DNA from 2 places in the Carboxydocella sp. ULO1 genome. Region 2 is predicted to be linked to the other one. Evidence: riboswitches for the same ligand, from Rfam matches in the RefSeq annotation. Region 2 holds a riboswitch; the other holds the start of a gene.
The links. Region 2 has a riboswitch for cyclic di-GMP ahead of ULO1_RS01115 (Flp family type IVb pilin). Riboswitches for the same ligand answer to the same signal wherever they lie in the genome.

Region 1 (5,136 bases), on a different contig from region 2:
GAGGCACAGAAACTCATTGATATGGATGAAGTGATTGCAGCAGCGATTGAGCGAGCAGAAGAAACAGGAATAATTTTTCTGGACGAAATTGACAAGATTGCAGCCAGGGAACAGACTGGTGGGCCAGATGTGTCGCGGGGTGGGGTTCAGCGGGATATATTGCCGATTGTGGAAGGTTCAACCGTCATGACCAAATATGGGGCCATCAAAACAGATCACATGCTCTTCATTGCTGCTGGTGCCTTTCATGTTGCGAAACCATCGGATTTGATTCCAGAACTGCAAGGAAGATTTCCAATCCGGGTTGAATTAGAACCATTGAGTGAACAGGATTTTTTACAAATTTTAATTGAGCCGCAGAACTCATTAATCAAGCAATATACAGCTTTGCTGGCTACAGAAGGCATAGAAGTTAAATTCTCTGAAAATGCCCTTGCTGAAATAGCGAAAATAGCTTATACTGTAAATGAAGAAACAGAGAATATCGGGGCACGAAGATTACACACTATTTTGGAAAAAGTTCTGGAAGATATTGCCTTTGCTGCTCCGGAAACTGAGGAAAAACATATTACTATTGATGCCGAATATGTCAGAAAAAAGCTGGCTGATGTGGTGCAAAATCGGGATTTGAGCCGATATATTTTATAAACACTATTCTTTGGAGGGACAGCAGGAATGGAAGAAATGGAAATACTTTTAGAGAAGACGAGGAAGATCAACCGACTTTTACAGAAAGCAGCGGGCAACCCTGTAGATTTTGAAGAAATGGCCAAAGTTTTGTGTGATTGTGTAGATGCCAATGTTTACATTGTGGGAAGAAGAGGAAAAGTACTGGGCCATGCGTTTATGAAAAAATTCGAATGTGACACCATGGTTCAGATCGTGGAACAGGCAGAGCGGTTTCCTGAGGCATACAATGAGGCTCTGCTTAAAGTTTCTGATACTTGTACTGATTTTCACCAGCGGGCCAACACCTGTGTTTTTGAAGGCGGGCATACCTGTATATTCAGTGGGAAGCGTACAACGGTAGTTCCCATACTGGGTGGCGGTGACCGCCTGGGCACTCTGGTCCTGGCTAAATTTAATACTGAATTCAGTAATGCCGATTTAATCCTGGCCGAATATGGTGCGACTGTTATTGGAATGGAAATCCTCAGATCTAAAGCCGAGCGAGTAGAAGAAGAAGCAAGGAAAAAAGCGGCTGTTCAAATCGCTCTGGCTACCCTGTCCTTCTCGGAACTGGAGGCAGTTGAGCATATTTTTGAGGAACTGGGCGGGGAAGAAGGATTGCTGGTGGCCAGCAAAATTGCTGACCGGGTAGGTATTACGCGTTCGGTAATTGTAAACGCTCTGCGAAAATTTGAAAGCGCAGGTGTGATTGAGTCCAAATCCCTGGGAATGAAAGGCACTTATATCCGGGTATTAAATGATCGGCTGCTGGAAGAACTAAAAAAGCTAAAACACTAATTTTTAGAAAACGATGAAAAACCACCTTACTGGTGGTTTTTTTTCTTGTCTTTCCAGCAACAAATACTATATTTTTTAAGGTAAAGCTTGATATTTTATTGATAAGAGAAAGGAATTTCGCCAGCTGCGGCGAATATATAATGCGACATAAGATGACAAAAAAAGAAGAAAAACGAAAATGGTTAAACAAAAAGCAATAATATGGGACTAAAGTCCTGTCCTTTGCTCAGGGCAACTTGGTCGAAAGGCCAAGACGCAAAGCCACGGGCCTGTAGCTCAGATGAGTATGGCAGCCGGGTTACCAAAGGGTTCTCTTGCCCTGGCCTCTGCCGGGTTTATTTTTTGGAGGGATAGCGAGATGATCGAGCGCATTCTCAATCTTTCGACAATCAATTTTTTAGAACGGGGTCTGGATGCAGCCAGCCTGCGGCATCAGGTTTTAAGCAATAACATTGCTAATGTGAGCACACCTGGTTTTAAACGCAGTGATGTGGTTTTTGAAGAGGTTCTGGCTGCAGCGTTAGGACAGGGAGAAAAGACTACCCTTGCAGGTGTCAGAACGGATGCTAAACATTTGCCCATTGGTTCTGTCCCAATTGTGGCTGTTCAACCTCAGCTTGTCCGGCAGGAGGATACTTCTCTCCGAAATGATGGTAACAATGTAGATATTGATTTGGAAATGGCTGAACTGGCGAAAAACACCATTTATTATGAAGCTTTATCCAGACAAATTGGAGCGGAAATTGCCAAGCTGAAATATGTGATCTCCGAAGGGAGGCGCTAATTAATGAGCTGGTTTGACAGTCTGGAAATCAGTGCTTCAGGATTGACGGCCCAGAGGTTGCGGCTAGATGTTATTTCCAACAATCTGGCTAATGTTAATACTACCAGAACGCAGAACGGAGGCCCTTATCGGCGGCAAATGGTAGTTTTTGCAGAGCGGGCCGATGAGCTTACCTTTGCCCAGGCTTTACAGAATGCTCTGGGGCAGCAAAAACCTGTTCCTGCGGGAAAGGGAGTTAGGGTAGTTCAGGTTGCAGAAGACCAGAGTCCTTTACCCAGAGTTTACAACCCCCAGCATCCGGATGCCGATAACCAGGGGTATGTGACAATGCCGAATGTGAATGTAGTGACGGAAATGGTAGACATGATTTCAGCTACGAGAGCTTATGAAGCCAATGTTACCGCCTTGAATGCTGCTAAGTCCATGGCGGTCAAGGCTCTGGATATTGGCCGTTAATTAGCGGAAAAGGGGTGAAAGAATGAAAATCGAAGCAATCCAAAGCAGCGGATTGGCTCAACCCCTGGGGTTGGATAAAACAAAAACTGTTACTAACAGTGAGGGTCCCAGTTTTAGTGAAATACTGGCTGCCAATTTGGCCAAAGTGGATGAGTTGCAAAAACAGAGCGATGCCGCCAGGATGCAACTCTTGACCGGTCAGGCCCCTGATTTGCACACCGTAATGATTATCGGGGAAAAAGCTAATCTGGCTTTGCAATTAACGGTACAAATACGCAATAAGGTAATTGAGGCGTATCAGGAAATCATGCGCATGCAGGTATAAAAGTTAAAGGTTAGTGAGGAAGGTGGATATGAAAGAGTTATATGCCAAAGTCAGGGAAAAACTGATGCAATTCTGGCAACAGGCCAACCAAACCCAGAAAATACTGGCCCTGGCGGCGGCAGTGACTGTTGTTGTAGCCATTGGGGCGATTTTGTATTTTTACCGGCAGCCTGATTATCAGCCCCTTTTTACTAACCTGGAAGCAGCCGACGCTGGTGCCATCACAGCCAAACTGGATGAGATGAAAGTGCCATATCAGGTTTCAGCGGATGGCAAGACCATCCTGGTACCCGCTGACCAGCAAGCTTCTATTCGCTTAAAACTGGCCAGTGATGGTGTACCTACTGGTGGCGTGGTGGGTTTTGAATTATTCGACCAGCCTAAATTCGGGGAGACAGATACCGATCGTCAGGCCAAATACCAGCGGGCATTGGAAGGAGAACTGACCCGCACTATCATGCGAATGAATGAGGTTGAGCAGGCGCGGGTTCATATTGTGTTGCCGCAGAACAGTTTGTTTGCCCTGGAGAATGAACAGGAAGCTAGAGCGGCAGTAATGCTGAAACTGAAACCCTACCAGAAATTAAAAGAAGAGCAGGTAGTGGGCCTGATCCGTCTGGTAGCCAATAGTGTTAAAGGTTTAAAGCCGGAAAATGTAACAATTGTTGATTCCAATATGCAGAGTTTAAGTGATGATATTAATCTGGGCAGTGAAGAGAAAAATAGTTCGAAGCTAACAGCATCCCAGCTGGAATTAAAACAGCAGCTGGAAAAGGATATGGAAAAATCAGCCCAGTCTATGCTGGACCGGGTTTTTGGACAGGGTAAGGCAGTGGTTAGAGTGACTGCTGAACTGGACTTTGACCGGGTTGAAATCAACAAAGAGGACTGGGGAGATAAAGTAACGCGGTCGGAGCAGATTCAGGAAGAAAACCAGAAGGGCAGCAGCACTATTCCGCAGGGAGTTCCCGGAACGACCACAAATATACCCGGTTATCAGCAAATAACTCAGCAGAATAACAGCAGTGAAAGCAATAAGAGCAATAAAATCCGCAACTATGAGATTGACCGTACTCAAGAACATCGTGTCGTAGCGCCTGGCTCAATTAAGCGCCTGTCAGTAGCTGTGATGGTGGATGGGCAAAGGGTAAAAGAGGATCAAGTAGGAGCAGTGCAGGAAGTTGTTGCCAGTGCTCTGGGTGTTGATACTGCTCGTGGTGATATGATTAAAGTTACCGCCATTCCTTTTGATACATCCGATCAACAGGCTCTGGCAGCTGAGCTGACAAAAGCTGAAAAAATGGAACTTTACAAACAGATAGCAATCTGGGCGGGGATTGCGATAGTTCTAATCTGGCTTGCTTTCATGCTTAAGAAGGTGTTAACTCCTAAAGGCGGAATACAGCCTGAGCCGGTTTCGGTGGAACAGCTTCTGGCCGGCGTCAGCATTGAAAAGACCCAAGAAAAATCTGAACTGGAAAAAATTCAGGAAGAAATTGAGCAACTGGCCAAAAAAGAACCGGAAAATGTGGCCGGGTTGTTACGCACCTGGTTGGCCGAGGAATAGAGGTGATGTAGTTGGCCAAAGGTCTAACAGGAAAGCAGAAAGCAGCAATATTGCTAATAGCCCTTGGTCCTGAGCTCTCAGCTCAGGTGCTGAAAAAAATGAAGGAAGATGAAGTGGAGAAACTGACCTTTGAAATTGCCAATTTGCGTAAGGTCAGCCGGGAATATACGGAACAGGTGTTGCGTGAATTTCATCAGCTTTGTATAGCCAAAGAGTATATTAACCAGGGTGGTATCGACTATGCCCGGGAAATCCTGGAGCGAGCCCTGGGCACTCAAAAAGCCATTGACATTATCCAAAAACTGACCTTAAACCTTCAGGTTAGACCATTTGACTTTATTCGCAAATCTGATCCATCCCAGTTATTGAACTTCATTCAGGGTGAGCATCCTCAAACTATTGCGCTGGTGATGGCTTATTTAAATCCGGATCAGTCAGCTCAGCTCCTGTCGGCTATGCCGCCGGAAATTCAGGTGGATGTGGCGAGACGGATAGCGTTAATGGATCGTACGTCACCGGAGGTTATCAAGGAAATTG
Region 2 (5,136 bases):
AAGTGTGAAGTGCAGCTGGCTTATGCGATTGGTGTGGCCAGGCCAGTATCCATCATGATTGAAACCTTTGGCACGGGCAAATTGCCGGAAGAAAAGCTGATTGAACTGGTGCGCAAGCACTTTGACCTGCGGCCGGCGGGTATTATCAAGACTCTGGATCTGCGGCGGCCCATTTACAAACAGACTGCTGCCTATGGGCACTTTGGCCGCAATGACCTGGATCTGCCCTGGGAGCGCCTGGACAAGGTGGAAGTCCTGCGGGCTGATGCCGGACTCTAGTTATTGCAGAAGAAATTACCCCGGGTGAGGGCCCGGGGTTTTCTTTTGGGACTATGGTCCTAAATTTTTTGGGACTGGTAGCAGGAATCCGTCTTTTTTAAGCGAATCTATTGATTAACACGAAGTAACAGGGGGAATAGCCCATGCCATCCCTGGAGGCACTGGACAAAGTTGTAAAAAATACCCTGCAAGCTATCGAAAACAGCAAACAACAAATCTACGATATTGCGGAAACAGCCCGCAAGGAAGTGGTACGGCTGGAACGGGAACTGGTCCTGCTGGAAAACCAGGTCAATGATGTAATTAAGGCGGTAGATATACTGGAATTGAAAGTCAAGCAGGCCAGGTTACGGCTGGCAGAAGTGGATAGCAGCCTGGGCAAATATTCAGAAGCGGAAGTAAAACGGGCCTATGATACTGCCAGTGAGCTTCAGACCCAATTGCTGCTGTTACGGGAACGGGAAAACCAGCTGCGCTCCAAACGGGACCAGCTGCAGGTGACATTGAAAAACATGCAGCAAACGGTAGCCAAGGCGGAGAATCTGGCTTCCCAGGTGGCTGTGGTCATGGATTTCCTTTCGGGAAGTCTGAATGAGGTCAACAATCAGTTAGAAGGGCTGGCACAAAAACAAAACCTGAGTATCCGGGTGATCAAGGCCCAGGAGGAAGAAAGAAAACGGGTGGCCCGGGAAATCCATGACGGACCGGCTCAGGCCATTGCCAATATTGTTTTGCGCATGGAATTTTGTGAGAAATTGCTCGAACTGAAGCCAGACAAAGTTAAAGGGGAACTGCAGAGTCTGAAAGAGCTGGTACGCAATACCCTGCAGGATATTCGTAAAATCATTTTTGACCTCAGGCCCATGGCTTTAGATGACCTGGGTCTGGTTCCGGCTTTGCGTCGCTATCTGGAGGATTATAAGAGCAAATATAATTTAAACACGGAATTTATCTTCTTTGGTTATGAAAGGCGCCTGGATAATGCGGTGGAAGTAGGACTGTTTCGCGTGGTCCAGGAAGCCCTCAATAATGTCTGGAAACATGCCCGGGCCAGCAAAGTTATAGTGCGGCTGGAAATGGGCCGGGATAGTGTTAACATCCTGATCAAGGATGATGGCCAGGGGTTTGATGTGGAACAAGCCCTGGCCAACAAGCAACGGGAGAGCCTGGGTTTGACCAGTATGCGGGAAAGGGTGGAACTGTTAGGAGGCACTTTCATCCTGCGCAGTCGACCAGGGCAGGGGACGGAGATTCTGCTGAAAGTACCGCTCAACGAAGGATAGGGAGGTTTAGCTATGGGGATAGTGAGGATTTTGCTGGTAGATGACCATCCTCTGATCCGGGAAGGCTTACGCAAGGTACTGGCTCTAGAGCCCAACCTGGAGGTGGTGGGGGAAGCGGGAGATGGGGCGGAGGCAGTGGCGAAGGCCCGGGAATGTCTTCCCGATCTTGTTTTGATGGATATCAACATGCCCCGTACTGATGGTATTCAGGCTATCCGCCAGTTGAAACAGCTGATGCCCCGGGTGAAGATCATCGCTCTAACAGTAGCGGTGGATGAACGGGCACCGGAGGTGATTAAGGCCGGGGTAGCAGGCTACCTGCTCAAGGACATCAGTGCTGATAACTTGCTGGCGGCAGTGGCCACAGTAACCGGGGGTGGAACCGTGATTGCTCCGGAGGTAATGGAAAAAATCAGCCACATGATGACCCGTCTGCAGGAACAACAGCTTTTGCAACAGCTTACCCGACGGGAAAGGGATATTCTGGGCATGGTGGCTCAGGGTTTGACCAACCGGGAAATCGGGGAAAGGTTGTTCATCAGTGAGAAGACTGTAAAAAATCATCTGACCCATCTTTTTAAAAAAATCGGGGTGGAAGACCGGACCCAGGCGGCGCTGTTTGCTGTGCGCATGGGACTGACCGAGGAACCCAATTCCTGAAGGCAGCATATCATGGCATAGACAAAAATCCCGGAGTGGGGTGGATTATATGTCATGGTGGCTGCCCTTTTTCTGTTTGCTGGGCTTAGTGGGCTTGCTGCTGTGGGGACTGTTTTACAGCCGCCGTCAACAACGGCAACCACAAATGAATGGGATTTCCGTGGTGCTATTGACCAGGAATAATGTGACTAATCTGGAAGGGGTGGTACGCTGGCTGCTGCAATACGAGTATCGTTATCACTGGTTGCTGCAGATTATCATCATTGACCAGGGGTCCTGGGATCAGACTCTGGCCATTGCCGATAAACTGGCGCGGGAACATTTTAATCTGCTGGTAGTAGAGCAAAAGTGGTTTCCGCTCATATCGCCTCGCCGTCTGGCCTATCTGGCAGCCCGCTACCAGCGGGTGGTTTTTCTGGATTTGCGGCAGCGGCAACAGGGGAAACGGGAATTGCAGACATTGTTGCGAATTTTTAATGAGCAGGCTTTTGGGACTTAAGATCCATAGACTAATACCCCTTCATTTATGTATACTAAAAGTAGGAGCCTGAAAGGCGAAGCGGAGGAGGGACCGGTATGGGAAAAGTTCAACGGTTTTGGCGGGAGGAGAAGGGGCAGGCTTTAAGTGAGTACACGCTGATTATCTCTCTGGTTGCAGCAGCTCTAGTATTATCTTTAATATTGTTTAAAGATAAAATTAAACCTTTGTACGAAAAAAACCATTTGTCTGGGACCTAAGTCCTAGAAAAATTAAAGCTGCGGTCCCATAGACATTTGTCCTAATTGGGTATATACTAAAATCAGAACAAGGCAATAAGACACAACGATAAAGGCAAACCCGGTGAAAGCCGGGGGCGCAAAGCCATGGGTCTAAGGCGTATAAGCGCTATGACTGCCAGGCTGCCGAATTGTGGAAGGTCGGTTTGTGACCCCCTTTCGCCGGGCAGCCGGTAAAAGGGGGTTTTTAGGTGTTGTGTCTTATGCATAAGGGTGAAAAAGAGCGAAGTTTAGCAAGGAGGGATTTGGTATGAACATCATCAAAAGATTGTGGAAAGAGGAGTCTGGTCAGGCAATGACCGAGTATGGTCTGATTATTGCTTTGGTGGCGGCGGCTCTGGTTGTAACGGTAATAGCTTTCAAGGATAAGATTAAGGCGGTATTTGAAGGACTAAGCTTTAGTGCTAGCTAAAAAAACCCCAAGGCCCTACGCGGTAGGCCGAGTGCCTCGGTGTAGGGCCCTATTTTTCCCGGGCGGAGGGATGAGTTTGTTCTGGGTTATCATCACACTTGCCATTTATTATGACTGGCGCTATCGGCGCATTCCCAACTGGCTGGTACTGTATACCCTGCCTCTGATCTGGGGCTGGCACTATTACCAGGGCGGTTGGCCTGAATTGAAAGGCTCTTTGCTGGGCTGGCTGGTTGGTCTGGGTCTACTAATCCTGCCCTTTCTGGTAGGTGGAATGGGTGCAGGAGATGTGAAATTCCTGGCGGCCATCGGTGCCTGGGCAGGGGGAAAAGTGGCGTTATATACTTTTCTGGCAGGGGCCATCCTAGGGGGACTTTGGCTGTGTGGCCGACTCCTCTGGCAACAGGGCTGGGCCGGGTTTAAACAAACCTGGTCTAAAGCAGGTGCCAGGCTATTTGTTGGTTTCTTTACCGGCCAGTGGTGGAAGGAAGAAACCAGCCAGACAGATCCGACGGCTATCCCCTATGCCATTCCTCTCAGCCTGGGCTATTTACTGGTGACACTCTGGTTAGGTAGGTGAGGAAAATGGGGATGGGAAGAAAAAGAGGGGAAAGGGGACAGGCACTGGTGGAAATGGCCCTTGTTCTGCCTCTTTTATTAATGTTGCTCTTTGGCATTATTGAATTCGGTCGCATTTTCCATGCCTATCTGACGGTGAACAATGGGGCCCGGGAGGGGGCGCGTCTGGCAGTGGTGGGGGCCCAGGATACAGCTATTATCGCCAGGATTAAAGATACAGCTGTGGGTCTGGATAGCAGTAAACTGCAAATCACCATCGCTCCTGCCTATAGCAATCGCCTGCGGGGGCAACCGGTAACGGTGCAGGTTTCCTACCCGGTACAAATCTTTGCCCCCATTATCGGTGAAATTATCGGTAACCCCTATACAGTAAGTGGCAGTGTGCAGATGCGGATGGAATAGGGGGGAGGAAAGATGAAGAGCAAAGAGAGCGGAGAAAGAGGGACGGCAATCGTGCTGGTGGCCCTGGCTCTGACGGGGCTGCTGGGGATGGTGGCGATGGTAGCTGATTTTGGCCAGTATTATCTCTGGGAAAACCGCCTGCAGACCATGGCCGATGCGGCGGCTTTGGCCGGGGTGCAGGAATTGCCGGATCATCCGGATGCAGCTGTGGCGGTAGCAGAACAATATCTGGCTGCCAATGGTGGTACAGAGTTACTTACGAAAGAGATTACCATTGGAGCTGATAACAAATCCATTACTGTGAATTTGAGCAAAGAAGTGAATTTTGCTTTTGCTCCGGTGCTGGGAGTAGAAAAAGGGCAGGTCAGCAGACGGGCGACAGCCCGGGTAGCCCCTGTTAAAGCCATGAAGGGTCTGGCCCCGCTGGCAGTAAAACAACAGAATTTTGTTTTTGGCCAGGAATATATCCTCAAAAACGGGGGCGGTGCTGGTGATAATGGCTGGTATGGGGCTGTTGCTTTAGGTGGACGCGGGGCTTCAACTTATGAAGATAATTTAAAATACGGTTACCAGGGAGTTATCGCTATTGGAGATATAATCGAGACGGAACCGGGGAATATGTCAGGGCCAACCCGACGGGGCATTCAGTACCGGCTGGGGACTATGACCGATAACAGTACCCCGGATAACATTGATCCCAACAGCCCCCGGCTTTTATATGTACCGGTAATTGACGATATACCC

Region 1: another riboswitch for cyclic di-GMP. It lies ahead of flgB (flagellar basal body rod protein FlgB); the one in region 2 lies ahead of ULO1_RS01115 (Flp family type IVb pilin).

Annotation. Positions count from the first base shown of each region.
Region 1 covers NZ_BDLQ01000021.1:106,183-111,318, reverse strand. Annotated here, with positions in the region: gene hslU (ATP-dependent protease ATPase subunit HslU) at 1-648, shown strand, start outside; gene codY (GTP-sensing pleiotropic transcriptional regulator CodY) at 685-1,467, shown strand; cyclic di-GMP riboswitch class I at 1,688-1,773, shown strand; gene flgB (flagellar basal body rod protein FlgB) at 1,826-2,251, shown strand; gene flgC (flagellar basal body rod protein FlgC) at 2,255-2,707, shown strand; gene fliE (flagellar hook-basal body complex protein FliE) at 2,730-3,032, shown strand; gene fliF (flagellar basal-body MS-ring/collar protein FliF) at 3,061-4,599, shown strand; gene fliG (flagellar motor switch protein FliG) at 4,611-5,136, shown strand, end outside.
Region 2 covers NZ_BDLQ01000007.1:65,254-70,389, forward strand. Annotated here, with positions in the region: gene metK (methionine adenosyltransferase) at 1-279, shown strand, start outside; gene ULO1_RS01100 (sensor histidine kinase) at 423-1,562, shown strand; gene ULO1_RS01105 (response regulator transcription factor) at 1,575-2,222, shown strand; gene ULO1_RS01110 (glycosyltransferase family A protein) at 2,272-2,721, shown strand; gene ULO1_RS14490 (Flp family type IVb pilin) at 2,799-2,960, shown strand; cyclic di-GMP riboswitch class I at 3,044-3,130, shown strand; gene ULO1_RS01115 (Flp family type IVb pilin) at 3,250-3,411, shown strand; gene ULO1_RS01120 (prepilin peptidase) at 3,488-3,991, shown strand; gene ULO1_RS01125 (TadE/TadG family type IV pilus assembly protein) at 4,003-4,392, shown strand; gene ULO1_RS01130 (TadE/TadG family type IV pilus assembly protein) at 4,405-5,136, shown strand, end outside.